DNA from 2 places in the Streptomyces sp. SAI-170 genome. Region 2 is predicted to be linked to the other one. Evidence: riboswitches for the same ligand, from Rfam matches in the RefSeq annotation. Region 2 holds a riboswitch; the other holds the start of a gene.

Region 1 (11,832 bases), 1.5 Mb from region 2:
CTCGGGGAGCACGGGGAGGCGCTGACCGCCGACACGCCCGACGCCAGGCTGCACGAGGTGAAGGGGGATCTGCGGCGGGCCCTGGACCTGCTGGAGGAGGGCATCGGCACGGCGGCACCCGCCACGCGCTGTGCCGAGCACCCGAACGGGCCGGTCGACAGCGCGGCGCCCGACCTGTGCCTGCTGTGCGAGACGCGGCGCAGGGCGGCCCGGCGCGCCGAGATCAACGGTCCGGCCGCGTCCCGGCCCGCGGAGAACGCGCCGTCCAGGTATGGGGTGCGCGGCGACCGGCCACAGCCCCAGCAGCGATGGCTGCCGGAGCTGTGGAACGGCCAGGAGTGGCAGCTGTGCGGCACGCCCCGGCGGGACCGCCGCGAGGCGGAGCTCTACCTCGCGGCCCAGCGGCGCGGCCCCCGGGCCGCGATGGCGTACCGGCTCGTCCACGAGTTCACCGACTACGAGGTGCTCCGCGTCTGGGGCACCCCGGTCCGCGTCGACATCGAGCCGCTGAACGGCAGCCTGTGACGGTCAGCTGAGGGTCTTCAGCGCGGCGGCGTCGTACGGCTTGAGCTCGGCCGTCCGGTCGGCGAGCACCTTGGCCGCCCACTCCGGGTCCTGGAGCAGCGCGCGGCCGACGGCGACCATGTCGAACTCGTCGGACTCCATCCGGTCCAGGAGGTTGTCGATGCTGCCGAGCGGCGCGCCCTCGCCCACGAAGGCACCCATGAAGTCGCCGTCGAGGCCGACCGAGCCGACGGAGATGACCTGCTTGCCGGTGAGCTTCTTCGTCCAGCCGGCCAGGTTCAGGTCGGAGCCGTCGAACTCGGGGAGCCAGTAGCGCCGGGTGGAGGCGTGGAAGACGTCGACGCCGGCCGCCGCGAGCGGGGTGAGGACGGCCTCCAGCTCCTCGGGCGTCTCGGCGAGGCGGGCGGTGTAGTCCTGCTGCTTCCACTGCGAGTAGCGGAAGATGACGGGGAACTCGGGGGAGACGGCCTCCCGCACCGCGGCGACGATCTCGGCGGCGAACTTGGTGCGGGCCACAGCGTCACCGCCGTAGGCGTCGGTACGGCGGTTGGTGCCGGCCCACAGGAACTGGTCGACGAGGTAACCGTGGGCGCCGTGGATCTCCACCCCGTCGAAGCCGATGCGCTCGGCGTCGGCGGCGGCCCGCGCGAAGGCGGCGATGACGTCGTCCAGGTCCTGCTGGGTCATGGCCTTGCCGGTGGGCTCGGCGCCCGCGGTGACCAGGCCGGAGGGGCCCATGGCGGGGGCGTCGGGGAACGGGCCGTCGCCCTGGTTGCGGACCATGCCGATGTGCCACAGCTGCGGGACGATCGTGCCGCCGGCCGCGTGCACGTCCTCGGCGACCTTCGCCCAGCCCGCCAGCTGCTCCTCGCCGTGGAAGCGCGGGACGCGGCGGCTGTTGCCGGCCGACTCGTGGCCGACGTAGGTGCCCTCGGTGACGATCAGGCCGACGCCGGCCGCGGCGCGGCGGGCGTAGTAGGAGCGCACGTCCTCACCCGGTATGCCGCCCGGGGAGAACATGCGGGTCATCGGGGCCATCACGATCCGGTTGGGGACGGTGAGGCCGTTCAGCGTGATCGGCCGGGACAGCACCGCGGCGGCGCGGGAGGCGGGGGACTCGGTGACGCTCACGTAGAGGCTCCTCAGGTCGTGCACCGGTGAAACCGGTCGGTATGTGAGTGCGCATTCTTGCAGGTTCTTAAGTACCTGCCTATGACCCCGGACACGCCGAAGGGCGGCACCCCCTGTCAGAGACAGGGAGTGCCGCCCTCTTGCGCAGGACTGCCGCTGATCCTCGGAAGGATCAGAAGTCCATGTCACCGCCCGGCATGCCGCCGCCGGCCGGCGCGGCGGCCTTCTCCGGCTTGTCGGCGATGACGGCCTCGGTGGTCAGGAACAGCGCGGCGATGGAGGCGGCGTTCTGCAGGGCAGAGCGGGTCACCTTCGCCGGGTCGATGATGCCCTCGGCGATCATGTCGACGTACTCACCGGTCGCGGCGTTGAGGCCGTGGCCGACGGGAAGGTTGCGCACCTTCTCGACGATGACGCCACCCTCGAGACCACCGTTGGCGGCGATCTGCTTCAGCGGGGCCTCCAGCGCGAGCTTCACGGCGTTGGCGCCGGTCGCCTCGTCACCCTCGAGCTCCAGCTTCTCGAAGACCTGGGAGGCCTGGAGCAGGGCCACGCCACCACCGGCGACGATGCCCTCCTCGACGGCCGCCTTCGCGTTGCGGACGGCGTCCTCGATGCGGTGCTTGCGCTCCTTGAGCTCCACCTCGGTGGCGGCACCGGCCTTGATGACGGCCACGCCGCCCGCGAGCTTCGCCAGGCGCTCCTGGAGCTTCTCGCGGTCGTAGTCGGAGTCGCTGTTCTCGATCTCGGCGCGGATCTGGTTCACGCGGCCGCCCACCTGCTCCGAGGAGCCGGCGCCGTCGACGATGGTGGTCTCGTCCTTGGTGATGACGACCTTGCGGGCGCGGCCCAGGAGGTCCAGGGTCGCGTTCTCCAGCTTGAGGCCGACCTCCTCGGAGATGACCTCGCCGCCCGTGAGGATGGCGATGTCGCCGAGCATGGCCTTGCGGCGGTCACCGAAGCCCGGGGCCTTGACGGCGACGGACTTGAAGGTGCCGCGGATCTTGTTGACGACCAGGGTCGACAGGGCCTCGCCCTCGACGTCCTCGGCGATGATCAGCAGCGGCTTGCCCGACTGCATGACCTTCTCCAGGAGCGGGAGCAGGTCCTTGACCGAGGAGATCTTGGAGTTGGCGATGAGGATGTACGGGTCCTCGAGCACCGCCTCCATACGCTCCATGTCGGTCGCGAAGTAGGCGGAGATGTAGCCCTTGTCGAAGCGCATGCCCTCGGTGAGCTCGAGCTCCAGACCGAAGGTCTGCGACTCCTCGACGGTGATGACGCCTTCCTTGCCGACCTTGTCCATCGCCTCGGCGATGAGCTCGCCGATCTGCGTGTCGGCGGCGGAGATGGAGGCGGTGGAGGCGATCTGCTCCTTGGTCTCGACCTCCTTGGCCTGGTCGAGCAGCGCACCGGAGACGGCCTCGACGGCCTTCTCGATACCGCGCTTGAGAGCCATCGGGTTGGCACCGGCGGCCACGTTGCGCAGACCCTCGCGCACCAGCGCCTGGGCGAGAACGGTGGCGGTGGTCGTACCGTCGCCGGCGACGTCGTCCGTCTTCTTGGCGACTTCCTTGACCAGCTCGGCGCCGATCTTCTCGTACGGGTCCTCGAGCTCGATCTCCTTGGCGATGGAGACACCATCGTTGGTGATCGTGGGGGCGCCCCACTTCTTCTCGAGGACGACGTTGCGACCCTTGGGGCCGAGCGTCACCTTGACGGCGTCCGCGAGCTGGTTCATGCCGCGCTCGAGGCCGCGCCGCGCCTCCTCGTCGAACGCGATGATCTTGGCCATGTGAAGTGGTCCCTCCAGGACTGGGGGTGATTCCTTCGGACCGCGCCCGCGCCCGCGACGGACGGCCTGCCTGCCCCGTGGTTCCTTGCCCCACTTGGCCTGCGGCCTCACCGACCCGGTCCTTCGTTGTCACTCTCACCTTCAGAGTGCTAACGCAATGATTAGCACTCGCCCCCTGCGAGTGCAAGCGGCTCTCGGGGATCGGGCGGGGCGCTCAGCCGGACGCGAACAGCGGCGGGCGGGACACCGGCGGCACGAGCGGCCGCGGGCAGGACGAAGGGCCCGCACCCCGGGAGGTGCGGGCCCTTCGAAGAAGAACGTCGCGCAGTGAGTCGACGCGTGCTTCAGCTGGTCGCCAGCCGGACCATGTCCGCCTGCGGCCCCTTCTGGCCCTGCGAGATCTCGAAATCGACTCGCTGGCCTTCTTCCAGGGTGCGGTACCCGTCCATCTGAATCGCGCTGTAGTGGACGAAGACGTCCGCACCACCGTCGACCGCGATGAAGCCGTACCCCTTCTCCGCGTTGAACCACTTGACGGTGCCCTGAGCCATGCCTAACTCCCCTATTACTGGCCCTTGCACAGATCCACACTTCGCGGACCCGGGTCAGACCTCACCCCCCATTGGCCGGGGGCGTGCGCCGGAACGCGTCGACCGCGGCTGAATGTATCTGTCCAACTGCCGTCTGCAACAGGTCAATCGGACGAGAATTCAGGACGCAGGCGTTCGGGAGTTTGCCAAGAATTCACCCTGTTTCAGGGCAAGTCGGGCCGCACATAAGGAGCGAAAGGCGCAAAACCGCCGGGCACTTTGGCTGCTTCTCGTCGGTTCTCGACGGATCCTCGAGCGGACTTCATATGCACCCGGCATACGGAGGCGGCGGGCTTCCCCAACTCTACCGTGCTCAACCATGCAGAATTGCCCCCTCCGCTTCTCTCACGGAGGGGGCAATTCGATGAACTCTCGGTGACCACCCTTACCGAAGGTAATGGGCGGGCGGGTCTCAGCCGCCGGCGACCGCCGGAATGATGGAGACGCCGGCCCCGTCCGGGGTCGCGGTCTCCAGCCCCTGCTCGAAGCGCACGTCGTCGTCGTTGACGTACACGTTCACGAACCGGCGCAGCTTGCCCTGGTCGTCGAGCACCCGGGCGGCGATGCCCGTGTGGTTCTTCTCCAGGTCGGCGATGACCTCGGCGAGGTTCGCGCCCTGGGCGGGAACCTCGGCCTGACCGCCGGTGTAGGTGCGCAGGATGGTGGGGATGCGGACGGTCACGCTCATGCGAGGCCAGCCTCTCGGAAGGAGTCCAGGTTGGGGCGGATGGTGGCGGTCAGACCGGTACCGGCCACCGCGTCGAGGGTCTTCAGACCGTCACCCGTGTTGAGGACGACGGTGGTCAGCGAGGGGTCGAGAACACCGCTGTCGATCAGCTTCTTCGTCACACCGACGGTCACACCGCCGGCCGTCTCGGCGAAGATGCCCTCGGTCCGGGCGAGCAGCTTGATCGCGTCGACGATCTGCTCGTCGGTCACGTCCTCCACCGAACCGCCGGTACGGCGCGCGATGTCCAGGACGTACGGCCCGTCGGCCGGGTTGCCGATGGCCAGCGACTTGGCGATGGTGTCCGGCTTCTGCGGGCGCACCACGTCGTGCCCGGCCTTGAAGGCGGTGGACACCGGCGAGCAGCCCTCGGCCTGCGCACCGAAGATCTTGTACGGCTTGTCCTCGACGAGCCCGAGCTTGATCAGCTCCTGGAGCCCCTTGTCGATCTTCGTCAGCTGCGAACCCGAGGCGATGGGCACCACGATCTGGTCGGGCAGCCGCCAGCCGAGCTGCTCGCAGATCTCGTACGCGAGGGTCTTGGACCCTTCCGCGTAGTACGGGCGCAGGTTGACGTTGACGAAGCCCCAGCCCTCGCCCGCCGGGTCGCCGATGAGCTCGGAGCAGAAGCGGTTGACGTCGTCGTAGTTGCCCTCGATGCCGACGAGTTCGCCGCCGTAGACCGCGGCCATGACGACCTTGCCCTGCTCCAGGTCGTGCGGGATGAACACGCACGACCGGAAGCCGGCACGAGCGGCGGCGGCGCCCACCGCGCCGGCCAGGTTGCCGGTGGAGGAGCACGAGAGGGTGGTGAACCCGAAGGCACGAGCGGCCTCGAGGGCCTGCGCCACGACCCGGTCCTTGAACGAGTGCGTCGGGTTGCCGGAGTCGTCCTTGATGAACAGCCCGCCGGTCACGCCCAGCTCGCGCGCCAGGTTGTCGGCCTGCACGAGCTTGGTCCAGCCGGGGTTCAGGTTGGGCTTCTCGGCCACGTCGGCGGGCACCGGCAGCAGCGGCGCGTACCGCCAGATGTTCGCGGGGCCGGCCTCGATCCGCTTGCGCAGCTCTTCGGCGTCGTAGGAGGAGAAGTCGTACGCGATCTCCAGCGGCCCGAAGCACTCCTCGCAGGCGAAGAGGGGTCCGAGGGGCACCTGGTGCCCGCACTCGCGACAGCTCAGCGCGGCGGCCGGCCCGAGGTCGACGGTGGAATCGGTGGAGGTTGCAACAGTCTGCGCAGCCATGTGAGGCGAGGCCCTTTCTCCTCATCTTCCTCACGACGCATCTCGCCGTGAGACGGATTTGGCACCTTCCCTAGCCGGGAGCCTCGCTGCACGAATGTCAGGAGAACCGACTGGAGGGTTGCCGGGGCTTCATCGGGCCGTATCCCTCTGCCCCTCTGGATGAGCGGTATGGAGTTGTCCACGCGGAGGACCCCCGACATGCGATGGTCATCAGCGTTGTTCAAGACTGTAACCGAAGGCCAGGACAGTTGAGATAGCCGTCCGAACCGCGAGATGGATCACTTCCGACCCCCTCGCCGAGAGAACGCAGAGGAGCCGCAGGCTGTGCTGGAAGAAGTCGAGCGCTGGCTGACCACTCGCTCCTGGTCCGTCACCGACCGCCCGCTCCACCAGATCCTGGCCGCGAAGCGCGCGACCGGCCAGACGGTCTCCGTCGTGCTGCCCGCGCTCAACGAGGAGGAGACGGTCGGCGACATCGTCGCGATCATCCGCCACGACCTGATGAACCAGGTCCCCCTCGTCGACGAGATAGTCGTGGTCGACTCGGCCTCCACCGACCGCACCGCGGAGGTCGCCGCGGCGGCGGGCGCCAAGGTCGTCCACCGGGACGACATCCTCCCCCGCATCCCGTCCGTCCCCGGCAAGGGCGAAGTGCTCTGGCGCTCGCTCCTCGTCACCAGCGGGGACATCGTGTGCTTCATCGACGCCGACCTGAAGGAGTTCTCCTCGGACTTCGTCTCCGGCATCGTCGGCCCCCTGCTCACCGACCCCGACGTCGACCTGGTCAAGGGCATGTACGACCGCCCCCTGGCCGGCGCCCAGGGCCAGGGCGGCCGCGTCACCGAGCTGATGGCCCGCCCCCTGCTCAACATGCACTGGCCCCAGCTCGCCGGCTTCGTCCAGCCCCTGGGCGGCGAGTACGCGGCCCGCCGCAGCCTCCTCGAACAGCTCCCCTTCCCCGTCGGCTACGGCGTGGAGCTGGGCATGCTGGTCGACTCGCTGCACCTCGTCGGCCTCGACGCACTCGCCCAGGTGGACGTCGGAGTCCGCAAACACCGCCACCAGGACGGCCAGGCCCTCGGCCGCATGGCGGCGGCGATCTACCGCACGGCCCAGCTCCGCCTCGCCCGCGGTCACCTCATCCGCCCCGCCCTCACCCAGTTCGAACGGGGCGAGGACGGCTTCGAGGCCCGCACCTACTCCGTGGACACCGAGGAGCGCCCGCCGATGCTGGAGATCGCAGAGTACGCGTCACGCAAGGTCGCATGACGCCCGAACTCTCCGTATCCGGCTGATACGCGCGTTTGAGCGTTTCCGGGCCGGGCTAGGTTGAGGGCTATGGCTTCCACGCACGGTGCACAGGTGCTGGTCGCGTCCAACCGCGGCCCGGTCTCGTACGAACTGCGCGAGGACGGCGCGCTGCACGCCAGACGCGGCGGCGGCGGACTGGTCTCCGGCCTCTCCGCCATCGGCCCGGACGCCGGCGCCCTCTGGGTCTGCTCTGCCCTGTCCGACAGCGACCGCGAGGCCGTCCGCCGCGGCGAGGGCGAGCCGGGCGTCCGCATGCTGGACATCCCGGCCGACGTCCACGCCGACGCCTACAACGGCATCGCCAACTCGGTCCTCTGGTTCGTCCACCACATGCTGTACCAGACCCCACTGGAACCGGTCTTCGACGAGGACTTCCGCCGCCAGTGGAGTTCCTACGAGACCTACAACCGGGCCTTCGCGGAAGCGCTCGCCGCCGAGGCCGCCCAGGGCGCGGCAGTGATCGTCCAGGACTACCACCTCGCCCTGGTCCCCGGCCTCCTCCGCGCCCTGCGCCCCGACCTGCGCATCGGCCACTTCTCCCACACCCCGTGGGCCCCGCCCGAGTACTTCCGCATGCTCCCGGACGACATCTCCGCCCAGCTCCTGAAGGGCATGCTCGGCGCGGACCGCCTCGGCTTCCTCACCCACCGCTGGGCGAACGCCTTCACCGCCTGCTGCGAAGAATTCGCCGGCGGCCTGGGCGACACCCGGATCGGCGTCCACGGCCTCGGCGCCGACGCGGACTTCCTGCGCGAACGCGCCCACCGCCAGGACGTGCAGGACCGCATGACGTCCCTCCGCACGGAGATCGGCGAAGGCCGCCGCACCATCGTCCGAGTGGACCGCACCGAACTCTCGAAGAACATCGTCCGAGGCCTCCTGGCCTACCGCCACCTCCTCGACATCCACCCCGAGTGGCGCGAACAGGTCGTCCACGTCGCCTTCGCCTACCCCTCCCGCCAGGACCTCGCCGTCTACCGCGACTACACGGCAGACGTCCAGCGCCTCGCCGACGAGATCAACACCTCCTACGGCACCCCCACCTGGACCCCGGTCGTCCTCCACGTCCAGGACGACTTCGCCCGCTCCCTCGCCGCCTACCGCCTCGCCGACGTCGCCCTCGTCAACCCCATCCGCGACGGCATGAACCTCGTCGCCAAGGAGGTCCCCGTCGTCTCCGACCAGGGCTGCGCACTCGTCCTCTCCCGAGAGGCCGGCGCCTACGAGGAACTCGGCGAGGACGCGCTGGGGGTCAACCCGTACGACATCGTGGGCACGGCCCACGCCCTCCACGACGCCCTCACCATGCCCCCGGCCGAACGCGCCGAACGCACCAAGAGACTCGCCGCCTCCGCCACCGCCCTGCCTCCGGCCCAGTGGTTCCTGGACCAACTGAACGCCCTGACCCACTGAACAGCGCCCCGTCCCTTTCCCGCCGTATGCGACCGCGGGCCGCCGCAGGCTGATCGCGCAGTTCCCCGCGCCCCTGAGGTCGTGGGCCGTTCCCCTCGCATGCGACCGCGGGCCGTCGTGGGCTGGTCGCGCAGTTCCCCGCGCCCCTAAGGGCACGACCGTCAGCCGCGTACGGTCGCGAGGAACCACGGACGGTGGGCGATGGGGCCAGTCGCGTACGGCGGGGAGGGGACGGGACGGGGGGTTGTCCGCCCGCAGCGGCCGGCGGAAACACGGTTCGACCCCCGTAGCCGAGCAGATCGCCGGACCGAGGACGGACAACCCCCCGGCCCGGCCCCGGCCCACCCACACAGCGGATGCGCTACAGCAACCCCCACCGAAGCCGCGCAGGCCGCCGCAGGCATCCGCCCCGGTCAGCCCAGCCGAGACGCGAGCGCGGACAGCAGCTGCACCACACCCGACGGGCCGTCCACCACGACATCCGCCCGTTCGCGCAGCTCGGCGACCTCGTCGCTGCCGCTGCAGACCAGCAGCCCCGGAATGCCGTCGGCGCGGAGCTTGGAGACGGCGGCGAAGGCGGGCAGGTCACCGAGGTCGTCACCGGCGTAGACGACGCACTCCGCGCCGACGGACCGTACCCACTCCTCCAGCGCGACCCCCTTGTCCATGCCCGGCGGCCGCAGCTCCAGCACCATCCGCCCCGGCTCCACGATCAACCCGTGCCGCGCGGCCAACGCCCCGAGCGGCTCCCGCAGCATCTCGAACGCCGCCTGCGGATCCTCCGCCCGCCGCGTATGGACGGCAACGGCCCGCCCCTTCTCCTCCACCCACGTGCCCTGCCACGCCCCGACCCCGTCGAGCACCCCCGGCAGCTCGGCCCGCACCGCCGCGACCCCGGGATGCGGCGCAGGCGCGCTCACGCCCCCGCTCGCCGCGTCCCACCGTTCGGCCCCGTAGTGCCCGAGCACCACGAGGTGCTCGAGCCCGGCCACCCCCGCGAACCCCCCGTACCGCACCGCCACCCCCGCCGGCCGCCCGGTGATCACCGCGACGGACGCCACCCGAGGCGCCAGCCGCGCCAGCGCGGGCGCGGCATCGGGGTGGGCCCGCGCCTGATCGGGGTCCGGCACGATCGGGGCGAGGGTGCCGTCGAAGTCGAGGGCGATCACCGCCTTGCCCGGCCGGGCGAGAAGCGCGTCGAGCCCGACGCGTCCGGCCTCGGTCACAGGCTCCGGCAGAGCTCCCACACCGGCGCTCGCACCTGCACTCGCATCATGCTGATGGCTGCCCATACAGCGACCCTATCCACGCGAGCCCCACGGCACTCACCCCAAGCTCACCGCCAAGCTCACCGCAGGCTCACCGCTCCCCCCGCCGAGCCTCCCGCACCCGCCGCAGCCGATTGACGGTCACCGGATCATGCGCAAGAGCCCGAGGATCGTCCAGCAGGGCGTTCAGGAGCTGGAAGTAGCGCACGGGCGCCAGCCCCAGCTCCTCCCGGATCGCCCGCTCCTTCGCGCCGGGCCCGGCGAACCCCCGCCGCTCCAGCGCAAGGATGTCCCGCTCCCGCTGCCCGAGCCCCTCTGCCCCCTCTGCGTCCATGCGCAGCACACTAGCTGGCGGCAGCCGCCGCATCGGCCTGCGTGGCCTCCGCCTCCAGCCCCCCGAGCACAGCGGACGGACTCCCGCCGGGGGCGACGGCCTTGCCGATGTCCGCCTTCACCGCGGCGCTCACCGAGGCCCAGGACGTCTTGCCCACGGGATAGAACTCGGCGAACTGCAGCTGGTCGAGGAACGGCTTGAGGTCCTGGTCTTCCTCGGCCGCGGACATGACATCCGACGCGGAGTTGGTCACCGGCAGCAGGTCGTACTCACGCGAGAAGGCGAGCACGTTCTTCTCGCTGTAGACAAAATCAAGAAAATCCCCCACCTGGTCCCGGTGCCCGTTCTTCTTGAACGCCATCATCCAGTCGGCGACACCCATCGTGGACTTGGTCTCCCCGTCGGGCCCGGGCATCGGCACCATGCCGAACTTCACGCCCTTCTTCGCGGCCGTCTTCATCAGCGAGGGATGCCCGTTGAGCATGCCGACCTTGCCGGAGGCGAACGCGGCGAAGGCGTCGGCCCGGTTCAGCTTCGCCGGCGCGACCGGCCCGGTCAGGCCCTTGCCGACGAGCTGGTCGCGCAGCCAGGTGAAGGTCCCGACGTTCTCGGCGGAGTCGATGCCGTACGTGCCCAGCGTGTCGGTGTAGCCGCCGCCCCCGCTGAGCAGCCACTGCATGGTCTCGGCCTGTGCCTCCTCGGGCCCGAGCGGCAGGGCGTAGGGGTAGGCGACGCCCTCCTCCTTCAGCGCCTCGGCGTCGGAGGCGAGCTCGGCCCAGGTGGTGGGCGGGGTGAGGCCGGCCTCGGCGAAGAGGGACTTGTTGTAGAAGAGCAGGCGCGTGGACGCGGCGAACGGCATGCCGAACTGCTCTCCGTCGACCTGCCCGGCGTCGGCGAGCTGCCCGGCGAAGTCGGCCTGGGTGGTGATGGAGAGCAGGTCGTCGGCGGTGTAGAGCTGCCCGGCGGCGGCGTAGTCGGCGTACGCGCCGATCTGCGCCAGGTCGGGGGCGTCGCCCGCGTCGACCATCTCCTTGACCTTGCGGTCGACGTCGTTCCACGAGTAGACGGAGACGTCGATCTTCACGCCGGGATGCTCGGCCTCGTACGCGGCGACCAGCTTGTCCCAGTACTTCTTGGAGCTGTTGGCCGCGCTGTCGCCGTAGTCGGCGGCGACCAGCTTCAGGGTGACGTCGTCGGCCCCGCCGCCGACGCCGCAGCCCCCCAGGACCGCCGTCATCCCCAGCGCGACGACCGCCGCGATCATTCCCGTCCTACGCCGCTGCACTACGAAGCCCCAACCCTGCCCGTGTTCCGCTCGGACACCCCACCCGGGTGTCCGCTATCCGAATCAAGGTCTACACCACGCAAGTGGACTAGACCTCTTGTGGGTCCTCGGGCCACACTGTTCCCCGTGAGACATGTCATCGCCCTCGATGTGGGCGGCACCGGGATGAAGGCCGCCCTGGCCGGGCCGAACGGCGAGCTGCTGCACCGGGC
Region 2 (11,832 bases):
GAGCGCGCGGTCGCCCTGCTGTTCACGGTGTCGATGCTGGCCACCGTCGGCTTCATCGCCTCGTACGTGGCGATCCCGCACGACAAGGCCGTCTTCGTCTTCCCGATCGGTCACCTCAACGCGCTGAACTTCGCGCTGGGTCTGACCCTCGGCACGGCCCTGTTCTGCATCGGCGCGGGCGCGGTCCACTGGGCCCGCACCCTGATGTCCGACGTGGAGGTCGCCGACGACCGTCACCCGATCGCGGCGTCCGAAGAGGTCCGCGCGAAGGTCCACGAGGACTTCCGCCAGGGCGCCAAGGAGTCGGCGATCGGCCGGCGCAAGCTGATCCGCAACACCATGTTCGGTGCGCTCACCCTGGTGCCGCTGTCCGGTGTCGTGCTGCTGCGCGACCTCGGCCCGCTGCCCGAGGACAAGCTGCGTCACACCCTGTGGCGCAAGGGCAAGCTGCTCGTCAACATGAACACCAACGAGCCGCTGCGTCCCTCCGACGTGGCCGTGGGTTCGCTGACCTTCGCCAAGCCCGAGGGCCTGGAGGAGCACGACCACGACTTCCAGAACGAGATCGCCAAGGCGGCCCTGATGATCGTCCGGCTCCAGCCGGAGGACATCAAGGACAAGCGCGAGCTCGACTGGTCGCACGAAGGCATCGTGGCGTTCTCCAAGATCTGCACCCACGTGGGCTGCCCGATCTCGCTGTACGAGCAGCAGACGCACCACGTGCTGTGCCCCTGCCACCAGTCCACCTTCGACCTGTCCGACGGTGCCCGGGTGATCTTCGGTCCCGCCGGTCACGCCCTGCCGCAGCTGCGCATCGGCGTGAACGACGAGGGCTACCTCGAGGCGCTCAGCGACTTCGACGAGCCCGTCGGCCCTGCCTTCTGGGAGCGCGGATGAGCACCAACCAGACCACCGACTCCCGCGCACGCGGGAAGGCACCGGCCGGCGAGCGGATCGCCGACTGGGCCGACGGCCGGCTCGGGATCTACTCCCTGGCCAAGGCCAACATGCGCAAGATCTTCCCCGACCACTGGTCGTTCATGCTGGGTGAGATCTGCCTCTACAGCTTCATCATCATCATCCTCACGGGTGTGTACCTGACGCTGTTCTTCCACCCGTCGATGAACGAGGTGGAGTACCACGGCAGTTACGTGCCGCTGCAGGGCCAGCTCATGTCGGAGGCGTTCTCCTCCACGCTGGACATCAGCTTCGACGTCCGTGGCGGTCTGCTCATCCGGCAGATCCACCACTGGGCCGCGCTGATCTTCCTCGCGGGCATGTTCGTGCACATGATGCGCGTGTTCTTCACGGGCGCGTTCCGCAAGCCGCGTGAGATCAACTGGCTGTTCGGCTTCCTGCTGTTCGTCCTGGGCATGTTCACCGGTTTCACCGGCTACTCGCTCCCGGACGACCTGCTCTCCGGCACCGGTGTCCGCTTCACGCAGGGCGCGATCCTGTCGACGCCGATCGTGGGCACGTACATCTCGATGTTCCTGTTCGGCGGCGAGTTCCCGGGCACCGACTTCGTGGCCCGCTTCTACTCGATCCACATCCTGCTGCTGCCGGGCATCATGCTCGGTCTGGTGGTCGGCCACCTGATCCTGGTCTTCTACCACAAGCACACGCAGTTCGCGGGTCCCGGCAAGACGAACAAGAACGTCGTCGGCATGCCGCTGCTGCCGGTCTACATGGCCAAGGCCGGAGGCTTCTTCTTCCTGGTCTTCGGTGTCATCGCGGCCATCGCGGCGATCGCGCAGATCAACCCGATCTGGGCGATGGGCCCCTACCGCCCGGACCAGGTGTCCACCGGCGCCCAGCCCGACTGGTACATGGGCTTCGCCGAGGGTCTCATCCGCTTCTTCCCGGGCTGGGAGATCAACCTCTGGGGCCACACGCTGGTCCTGGGCGTGTTCATCCCGCTGGTCCTGTTCGGTGTGGTGCTGATCGCGCTCGCGGTCTACCCGTTCATCGAGTCCTGGATCACCGGCGACAAGCGCGAGCACCACATCCTGGACCGTCCGCGCAACGCCCCGACGCGTACCGCGTTCGGCGTCGCCTGGATCACGCTGTACATGATCACGCTGGTCGGCGGTGGAAACGACCTCTGGGCCACCCACTTCCACCTGTCGATCAACGCGGTCACGTGGTTCGTCCGGATCGGCTTCTTCGCCGGACCGATCATCGCGTTCATCCTCACCAAGCGGATCTGCCTCGGCCTGCAGCGCCGCGACAAGGACAAGGTCCTGCACGGTCGCGAGACCGGCACGATCAAGCGCCTGCCGCACGGTGAGTTCATCGAGGTGCACGAGCCGCTCAGCCAGGAGGCGCTGCACACGCTCACCGCGCACGAGCAGTACAAGCCGGCGGAGATCGGCCCGACGGTCGACGAGAACGGCGTCGAGCGCAAGGTGAAGGGTTCCGAGAAGCTGCGCGCGAAGCTGAGCAACGCGTACTACGGCGAGGACTCCCAGATCCCGAAGCCGACTGTCGAGGAGTACAAGGAGATCACGAGCGGCCACGGCCACCACTGATCGCTGCGCTCGCCACACCAGTGAAGGGCCCCCGTCCGGTGTTCGGACGGGGGCCCTTCGCCGTGCCGTCAGCTGGATAGGGTGGGTGCAGGAGTCTTCACGACCCGGCACCGATACTTTCTCGTACTCACTAGGAGCGGCTGATGAGCGCTGTGACCCCCGCTGGAGGCGACACCGCGGCGGGCCGTTCCTGGCCCGAGGTGCTGAACGCCCTGCTGGACGGGTACGACCTGAGCGCGGAGGCGACCGCGTGGGCGATGGACCGGATCATGCGCGGCGAGGCCACCGACGCGCAGATCGCCGGGTTCGCGGTGGCGCTGCGCGCCAAGGGCGAGACCGTCGAGGAGATCACCGGTCTGGTGCGTGCGATGTACGAGCACGCCAATGTCATCGAGGTGCCCGGCGACACGGTCGACATCGTCGGCACCGGCGGCGACGGCGCCAAGACGGTGAACATCTCCACCATGTCCTCCATCGTGGTGGCCGGCACCGGCGCGAAGGTCGTCAAGCACGGCAACCGCGCCGCGTCCTCCGCCTCGGGCGCCTCCGACGTGCTGGAGAAGCTCGGCGTCAACCTGGAGCTGACCCCCGCGCGGGTGGCCGAGGTCGCCGAGGAGGCCGGCATCACCTTCTGCTTCGCGGTGAAGTTCCACCCGGCTCTGCGTCATGTGGCGGCCGCCCGCGGCCAGTTGGGCATCCGCACCACGTTCAACTTCCTCGGCCCGCTGACCAACCCGGCCAAGGTGAGGTCCCAGGCCGTCGGTGTCGCGCACGCGCGCATGGCGCCGATCGTCGCGGGCGTCCTCGCCGAGCGCGGCAACTCGTCGCTGGTGTTCCGCGGCGACGACGGCCTGGACGAGCTCACCACCACGGCCACCTCCCGGGTGTGGGTGGTCCGCGACGGCAAGGTCACCGAGGAGTCCTTCGACCCGCGCGAGGTCGGCCTCGACCTGGTCCCGGTGGAGGCCTTGCGCGGCGCCGACGCCTCCTACAACGCCGAGGTCGCCCGTCGTCTGCTCGACGGCGAGACCGGCCCGGTCCGTGACGCGGTCCTGCTGAACTCGGCGGCCGCGCTGGTCGCCCTGGAGCCCACCGGCGCCCCGCTGGCCGAGCAGATCCGGGCCGGCATGGCGAGAGCCGCGGAGTCGATCGACTCGGGCGCGGCCAGGCGCACCCTGGACCGCTGGGTGGCGGTCAGCAACGCCTGACCGCCTCGGGTGTCGTCCCGCGATCCGGACACGGGTTGCGGGGCGACGATCTTTTCGCGTACGTTCCTGTACCAGGTCATGAGTGACAGTCATGAGGCCCCGGCCGACTGTCCGGCAACCCTCCGTCCGTGGCGGGGTGCCCCGGGTGAAGACCAGGCCGCACGGCAGCAAGGCCTGCGGCAAGCGCGGACCCCTCGCGAAACCAGGGGTCCTGGGTCGTTCGAGGGAGTCTCCCGTGAGCAAGCGAATGCGTTAGGGCCGCCGAGCCCCGCCTCCGCACACCCCTTTTCCTTCCTCCCCGTACCTCTTACGGGGCATCTCTCACGGGAGTTCCGCCATGTCCGTCTCCACCGCTGCCGCCGACCAGTCCGTTTGTGCCCCTCTGCCCGTTCTGGGGCGGGATGTCACCGTCCCGCTCGTCACCGGCGGCGAGGTCACCTACGCGGCCCTCGACTACGCGGCCAGCGCCCCCGCCCTGCAGCGGGTCTGGGACGACGTGGCCGCCTACGCCCCGTACTACGGCAGCGTCCACCGCGGCGCCGGCTACCTCTCCCAGCTGTCCACCGACCTCTTCGAGAACGCCCGCGTGACGGTCGCCGAGTTCCTGGACTGCCGCGCCGACGACCAGGTGGTCTTCACCCGCTCCACCACCGACTCCCTCAACCTGCTGGCCCGCGCCCTGCCCGCCGACTGCCAGGTCTTCGTCTTCGAGACCGAGCACCACGCCTCGCTGCTGCCCTGGCAGGACGTGGCCCGGGTGACCTACCTCAACGCCCCGCGCACCCCGGCCCAGGCCGTCCAGACGCTGGAGCGGGCCCTGGCCGCCCGTGACCCGTACGGCCCGGCCCTGGTGTGCGTGACCGGTGCCTCGAACGTCACCGGCGAGCTGTGGCCGGTCCGTGAGCTGGCCGCCGCCGCGCACGCCCACGGCGCCCGGATCGTCCTGGACGCCGCCCAGCTGGCCCCGCACCACCCCGTCTCCGTCCGTGACCTCGACGTCGACTGGGTCGCCTTCTCCGGCCACAAGCTGTACGCCCCCTTCGGCTCCGGCGTCCTCGCCGGCCGCGCCGACTGGCTGCGCGAGGCCGAGCCCTACCTCGCGGGCGGCGGCGCCAGCCGCAAGGTCACCCGCCGCGAGGACGGCGGCGTCACCGTCGAGTGGCACGAGAGCGCGGCCCGTCACGAGGCCGGCTCCCCGAACGTCATCGGCGTCTACTCCATCGCCTCGGCCTGCAAGGCCCTCACCGAGGCGGGCTGGGACACCCTGGTCGCCCGCGAGCAGCACCTGATCGCCAAGGTCCGCGAGGGCCTCGCCGACGTCCCCGAGGTGAAGATCCTCTCCCTCTTCGGCGACGACGCCCCGAGGGTCGGCGTGATCTCCTTCGTGGTCGAGGGCTGGAACAGCTCCCACTTCGCCGCCGCCCTCTCCGCCGAGTACGGCATCGGCGTCCGCGACGGCCTCTTCTGCGCCCACCCCCTCGTCCGCACCCTCCTCGGCACCGACCCCCAGACCCAGGGCGAATGCGGCGCCCCCGAGGCCGCCCCGGGCGAAAAGTCCCTCAACGCCATCCGAGTGAGCTTCGGAGCGGGCACGCCGGACGAGCACGTCGACCGTTTCGTCGCCGCCGTGAAGGAGCTGGTGACGGAGGGCGCCAAGTGGACGTACCGCACGGAGGAGGGTCGCTGCGTACCGGTGCGCTAGGGGCGCGGGGAACCGCGCGAGCGACCCGCGACAACCCGCAGACGCACAAAAGCCCGCGGCCCCGAGTCGGTAGGCGTCAGGAATCGAGCCCGATCGCAAACGCGGCCTCGAGGTCATGCTGCGAGTACGTCCGAAAAGCGACATGCGTGTCCGTCGCCTCGACGCCCGGGATCTTGCTGATCCGGCCCGGGATGACATCCGCCAGATCCTCGTGCTCCCGCACCCGAACCATGGCGATCAGGTCGTACGTACCCGTCACGGAGAAGACCTCGCTCACCGTCTCCAGCGAAGCGATCTGCTCGGCGATCTCGGGAATGCGGTCCACGCTGGTCTTGATGAGGACGATCGCGGTGATCACGGTTGGTTCTCTCCCTCACGGGCCGGCGTCGACGGGCTGGCCTTCACTCTAGTCGTACGGCCGTACCGGGCCCACGCGTAGCAGAAGCCCAGCCCGAAGCCCACCAGGTGGGCCAGGTACGCCACCCCGGGCCCGTCCGGGGCGCGTCCCGCGGCGAGCCACTGCAGGGCCGCCCAGAAGGGGAGCACGACCCACGCGGGGAACCGCAGCGGCAGGAAGAACAGGAACGGCAGCAGGCTGGTCACCCTGGCCCTGGGGAACAGGGCCAGGAACGCGCCCAGCACGGCGGAGATCGCCCCGGAGGCTCCCACCAGCGACTGGTCGGAGTCGGCGTTGGCGGCCGCGTAGCCCAGCAGGGCGAGATAGCCGCAGCCGAGATAGAAGAGGGTGAACTCGATCCGCCCCATGCGTTCCTCGGTCATCATGCCGAAGACGTAGAGGAACAGCATGTTGCCGAGCAGATGCACCCAGCTGCCGTGCACGAACAGCGCCGTCGCCGGGGTCAGCGCGGAGCCCGCCGCGCCCTCGAACAGCTCGGCCGGGATCACCCCCCAGCGCCGGAAGTAGGCCCGCTGGGCGGCGAACAGCTCCTCCCCGGAGCCGTAGGCCGGGTTCAGGCCCGCCGCCGGGCCGATCAGGAAGATCAGGCAGCACAGGCCGATCAGTGCGTATGTCATCGGCGCCGCCGGCCGCCGCATCGCCTCGGCCGCCCGCCCGGCCACCGCGCTCCAGTTGCTGACCATGACCCCAGAGCATGGCGTAACCGGACGCATACGCACAGATCGCCTCGCCGCCGTGGACAGACGGGCATGGTGTCGTCGGCAGGCCGTAGGGTTACGAGCCACACGCGCCGGTAAGCCGGTGCATCACGGAGACTAGAAGGAAGCGAACAGTCACGATGACGGTTCCCCTGCCGACCGCCACGACCCGGTGGCGCTGCACCCTGTGCGGCAACCTCACCCGCTTCGATGTGACCCGCTCGTCGAAGGTCGTCGAGTACGTCCACCTCGACCTCGCCGGAGAGCCGAGCGTGGAGGAGCGCGAGGTGGTCAGTGAGACCATCGAGTCGGTGCGCTGCCGCTGGTGCAACGCGGTGGACCAGGTGGAACTCGTGGACAGGCCGGGTGCCGGCTCCTGAGGGGAGCGGGCCCCGCACAGGCATTGGGGTGTGACGGATGGTGGAGACCGCAGGCGGGGGGCCGGGCGACGGCGCCGCTGAGGTGCTCGACCGTCCGCTGCCCGACGGCGTGCGCCGCCGGGTCGTGCAGATCGTCTCGGACGGCTTCGGCGGGCTGACCGTCGCCGAACTGCCCGCCCAGCTCAGACAGTACGCCCGGTTCGCTCCGAACCGCAGGGCCAAGTTCGCGGGCAACGCGATGGCCGCCGCGCTGGAGACCGACCCGCTGTTCCGCCAGCGGATCGGCGAGAAGCTCCGCGAGGCCCAGCCCGAGCTGACCGGCGCGCTGGACGCGGGGTCGCCGCCGCCGGCCGCGGACCCGCTGGACGTGGCGGCCGCTGCCTATGTGCTGCGCCCCACCGGCTGGGTGAAGCTGGTGACGGCCGCGGGCGAGGAGGCCCTGCGCGCCGACGCCGAGCGCGCGGACGAGGAGAGCCGGGCCGAACTGGAGCGGCTGCGCGCCGAACTGGCCGTCGCCCGTGAGCACACCCGCGCGGAGACCGAGCGGCTGCGCACCGAGCTGGAGTCGGCCCGCAAGGAAGCCGAATCGCTTCACCGCAAGCTCCGCGCGGCGCTCAGCGACGTCAAGCGCGGCGAGGCCGCGCTGCGCAAGACCCACGCCGAGATGGACACCGTACGGGCCGAGAGCCATGCGCAGGTGTCCGCCGCGGAGAGCGAGGCGCGGCGGCTCAAGGCGCGCCTGGGGGAGACCGAGGCCGCCCTGGAGGCCAGCCGCAAGGCGGCCCGTGAGGGACGCAGCGTCGAGGACATGCGGGTACGGCTGCTGCTGGACACCGTGCTCGACGCGGCGCAGGGGCTGCGGCGTGAACTCGCCCTGCCGCCGGTGTCGGTGCGGCCCGCGGAGACCGTGGACGCGGTCGAGCCGGGGCGGATGACGCCGAAGGACATCGCCGCGCGGGCGCTGAGCGAGGACGACCCGGCGATCCTGGACCAGTTGCTGGCGCTGCCGCAGGCGCATCTGGTGGTCGACGGCTACAACGTCACCAAGACCGGCTATCCGCAGATGCCGTTGGAGAAGCAGCGCCTCAGGCTCCTCGGGCAGCTCTCGCAGCTCGCCGCGCAGACCGGCGCCGAGGTCACCTGTGTCTTCGACGGCGCCGAACTGGTCGCGCCGGTGCTGCTCGCGCCGCCGCGCGGGGTGCGGGTGCTGTTCTCCAAGCCGGGCATCACGGCGGACGAGCTGATCCGTCAACTGGTGCGCGCCGAGCCGCCGGGCCGGCCGGTCATCGTGGCCTCCACCGACCGTGAGGTGGCCGACGGAGTGGCCCGCGCGGGGGCGCGCCCGGTGGCGTCGGCGGTGTTGCTGAAGCGGTTCTCGAGGAGCTGAGCCGTTTGCCCCATGGGCAACGTACGCCCCATCGGCAACGTACAGGCTCATTGCCCGAATTGGCCGGGTCTTCACGCAACGTAGCGTCAAGCGCGCATCACCCCATGTGAGTTGCGGGCAAAGAATGCGCTCCGTGAGCGGAATTTTTGGGCTCAGGATTTGAACTGATCACAGCAAGGTCACTAGGTTTAGCGCTCGAACCTCCGATCGGGTGATCACTCACAAGAAGGAGTCCACCCCCGTGGCGTCCCACCGTCGACCCAAGCAGCCCAGTCGCGCACGCGTGACCGTGCTGACCACCGCAGCCGCCGCCGCCGTCGCGATCAGCGCGCAGGCCGCCAATGCCGCGCCCAGCGAGAAGCCGAGCAAGGACGAGGTCAAGGCCAAGGTCGACAAGCTCTACGAGCAGGCGGAGCAGGCCACCGAGAAGTACAACGGGGCCAAGGAGAAGCAGCAGAAGCTGCAGAAGGAGATCTCCACCGTCCAGGACAACGTCGCGCGCGGTCAGGAGGAGCTCAACGAGCTGCGCGACGGCCTGGGTTCGATGGCCAGCGCGCAGTACCGCAGCGGCGGCATCGACCCCTCCCTGCAGCTGTTCCTCTCCGCGGACCCGGACGACTACCTCGACAAGGCCTCCACGCTCGACCAGTTGAGCGGCCAGCAGGTCGAGGCGCTCGGGGACATCCAGGACAAGCAGCGCGAACTCGCCCAGCAGCGCGCCGAGGCCACCGAGAAGCTCAAGGACCTCGCCGCCACCCGCGAGGAGCTGGGCAAGAAGAAGGAAGAGGTCCAGGGCAAGCTCGCCGAGGCGCAGAAGCTGCTCAACTCCCTCACCGCGGCGGAGAAGGCCGCGCTCGCCGCCGAGCAGGAGCGCGCCAACCGCTCCTCCGAGGAGCGCGTCGACCTCGGCAACACCGCCCCGGCCTCCGGCCGCGCGATGGCCGCCTTCCAGGCCGCCCAGAGCAAGATCGGCTCGCCGTACGTCTACGGCGCCTCCGGCCCGTCCTCCTTCGACTGCTCGGGCCTGACCTCCTGGGCGTTCGCCCAGGCCGGCGTCTCCATACCGCGCACCTCGCAGGCCCAGGCCAGCGCCGGCACGCGCATCTACAGCCAGTCCGACCTCAAGGTCGGCGACCTGGTCATCTTCTACGGCGACCAGCACCACGTCGGCTTCTACGCGGGCAACGGCCAGGTGCTGCACGCTCCGCGCACCGGCACTGTCGTGCGCTACGAGTCGATCGGCAACATGCCGTTCCAGTTCGGCGTCCGCATCTGACCCGTAAGGCTGACGCCTTCAAGATCAGGACACCGCACCGCCCGAACGGGCGAATCCTCGAGGCGCGTTGTGACTCCACGCCCCGCCGCTGACCTGCGTCGGCGACGGGGCGTCACCGTGCGTGCTCGCGGAGGTCTTTGGCCGGTGCCCCGTCCCGGGGTTACTGTCTGCCGCGTTTCCAGCCGCCAGTGGAAGGAGCGCGTGCCGACGTGGGCTCTCATCGCCGCCTTGCGCCGTCCGGGTTCGACCGCGGGATCACCGCCCTGTGCGCCCTGTCCGCCGCGGCCCTCGGTGCCGTACCGGCCGCCACGTCCGCGGTGGCCGCGCCGCACGACGACACCCGGGCCGAGGTGGACCGCCTCTACACCGAGGCGGAGAAGGCCGCCGAGGCCTTCAACCAGGCCGACGAGCGCGCGGACGCGCTGCGCGAGCAGGTGGGCGACGCGCAGGACCGGATCGCCCGCCAGCAGGAGCGCATCAACTCCATGCGGGAGGCGCTCGGTTCACTGGCCGGCGCCCAGTACCGCTCCGGCGGCCTCGACCCCACCGTCGCCCTGCTGTTCTCCGAGGATCCGCGCGACTACCTCGACAAGGCCGCCACCCTGGACCGGATCAGCGCCCGCCAGGCCGGACAGCTCGACGACCTCCAGGACGCCATGCGCGAACTCGCCCAGGAGCGCGCGGAGGCGACCCGCAAGCTCGTGGAGCTGGAGAAGAGCCGCAGGGCGGTCGCCTCCCACAAGCGCACCGTCGAGCGGAAGCTGGCCCGGGCCCGTCACCTGCTCAACTCCCTGCCGGATGCCGAGCGCGACGCCTACGACCGCGCCTCCCGCTCCGGCCGCGCGGACCTGCCCGGCCTCTCGGAAGCCGCCCCGGCCTCGGGCCGCGCCGCCGCCGCGGTGGCCGCCGCCCGCTCCGCGCTGGGCCGGCCGTACGTGTGGGGCGCCAACGGGCCCGGCGGCTTCGACTGTTCCGGCCTGATGCAGTGGTCGTACGCCCAGGCCGGTGTCGCCATCCCGCGCACCTCGGGGGACCAGCGCTACGCCGGGCGCCAGGTGCCGCTGTCCGAGGCGCAGCCCGGTGACCTGGTCGTCTACCGCTCCGACGCCAGCCATGTCGGCATGTACGTCGGCGACGGGCAGGTCATCCACGCCCCCTATCCGGGCGCTCCGGTGCGCTACGACCCTGTCGGGATGATGCCCATCGCCTCGGTGACCCGGGTCTGATCCGGCCGGACGGCCTTACGATCGGAAAGGTGGCTGGTCGAGGGCGGGTACGGGGCGCGGTGGTCGCGGCGCTCTGTGTGCTGCTCGTCTCCCCGTCCGGCTGCGGCCGGCCGACCGCCGAGGACAGCGCCCGCACCGAGGTGCAGCACCTGCTCGACCGCCGCGCCGAGGCGCTCGTCGACCACGACGCCGCCGCCTACCGGGACACCGGCGGCGCGGCGGCGTACGAGCGGCTGCGGGCCGTGCCGCTGGCCGACTGGTCGTACGAGCTGACCGGCCTGCGCCGGGACGGCGACACGGCCACCGCCGACGCCGAACTGCGCTACCGCCTCACCGGCTACGACGCCGCCCCGGTCAGCGCCGGCCGCACGCTGAGTCTGGCCCGCGGCGCGGACGGGGACTGGCGGGTGGTGTCCGACCGGCCCGCCGAGAAGGCCGCGCAGCAGCTGTGGGACCAGGGCCGGGTGGACGTGGTGCGCGGCCGGCACAGCATCGTGCTGGGTGTCGGGCGGTCGCGGGAGTCGCTGCGGGACTTCGCGGGCCTCGCCGACCACGCCGTACCGGCCGTGTCCGACGCCTGGGGCGGGCAGTGGAGCCGGCGCGTGGTGGTGCTGGTGCCGGAGTCCCTGGACGGCATGGCGGGGCTGCTCGGCTCCCCGGCCTCCGCCTACCGGGGCATCGCGGCGGTGACCACAGGCGAGGTCGGCGGCTCGGGGCGGGCGCCCGCGGACCGGGTCATCGTCAACCCCGACGCGTACGGCGTGCTCGGCCCGGTGGGCAAGCAGGTCGTGCTCACCCACGAGACCACGCATGTCGCCACCCGCGCCCACACCGGCGAGGCGACCCCGCTGTGGCTGTCCGAGGGCTTCGCCGACTGGATCGGCTACCGCGGCACCGGCCGCACCCCGGCCGAGGCCGCCCCGGAGCTGGCCCAGGCCGTGACCGAGGGCCGGCTGCCCGGGGCGCTGCCGGCCGACGGCGACTTCGGCTTCGACGGCGACTCGGC

What was found. A riboswitch is a leader RNA that binds a small molecule or an ion and turns the genes downstream of it on or off. The one in region 2 is predicted to bind S-adenosylmethionine.
Region 1: linked by a shared signal. The riboswitch ahead of thrC (threonine synthase) and the one ahead of RKD23_RS27470 (aminotransferase class V-fold PLP-dependent enzyme) in region 2 are both predicted to bind S-adenosylmethionine.

Annotation. Positions count from the first base shown of each region.
Region 1 is NZ_JBMGQD010000001.1:4,635,254-4,647,085, reverse strand. Features, by position in the region: gene RKD23_RS20825 (hypothetical protein) at 1-525, shown strand, start outside; gene RKD23_RS20820 (NADH:flavin oxidoreductase) at 529-1,656, opposite strand; gene groL (chaperonin GroEL) at 1,829-3,451, opposite strand; gene RKD23_RS20810 (cold-shock protein) at 3,796-4,002, opposite strand; gene RKD23_RS20805 (MoaD/ThiS family protein) at 4,454-4,729, opposite strand; gene thrC (threonine synthase) at 4,726-6,009, opposite strand; SAM riboswitch class I at 6,028-6,175, opposite strand; gene RKD23_RS20795 (glucosyl-3-phosphoglycerate synthase) at 6,334-7,278, shown strand; gene RKD23_RS20790 (alpha,alpha-trehalose-phosphate synthase (UDP-forming)) at 7,348-8,733, shown strand; gene otsB (trehalose-phosphatase) at 9,147-10,025, opposite strand; gene RKD23_RS20780 (DUF3263 domain-containing protein) at 10,093-10,335, opposite strand; gene RKD23_RS20775 (ABC transporter substrate-binding protein) at 10,346-11,599, opposite strand; gene RKD23_RS20770 (ROK family protein) at 11,747-11,832, shown strand, end outside.
Region 2 is NZ_JBMGQD010000001.1:6,108,937-6,120,768, forward strand. Features, by position in the region: gene RKD23_RS27455 (ubiquinol-cytochrome c reductase iron-sulfur subunit) at 1-897, shown strand, start outside; gene RKD23_RS27460 (cytochrome b) at 894-2,531, shown strand; gene trpD (anthranilate phosphoribosyltransferase) at 2,675-3,739, shown strand; SAM riboswitch class IV at 3,814-3,931, shown strand; gene RKD23_RS27470 (aminotransferase class V-fold PLP-dependent enzyme) at 4,077-5,441, shown strand; gene RKD23_RS27475 (Lrp/AsnC family transcriptional regulator) at 5,518-5,799, opposite strand; gene RKD23_RS27480 (rhomboid family intramembrane serine protease) at 5,796-6,542, opposite strand; gene RKD23_RS27485 (hypothetical protein) at 6,698-6,937, shown strand; gene RKD23_RS27490 (NYN domain-containing protein) at 6,975-8,324, shown strand; gene RKD23_RS27495 (NlpC/P60 family protein) at 8,566-9,600, shown strand; gene RKD23_RS27500 (NlpC/P60 family protein) at 9,810-10,826, shown strand; gene RKD23_RS27505 (hypothetical protein) at 10,856-11,832, shown strand, end outside.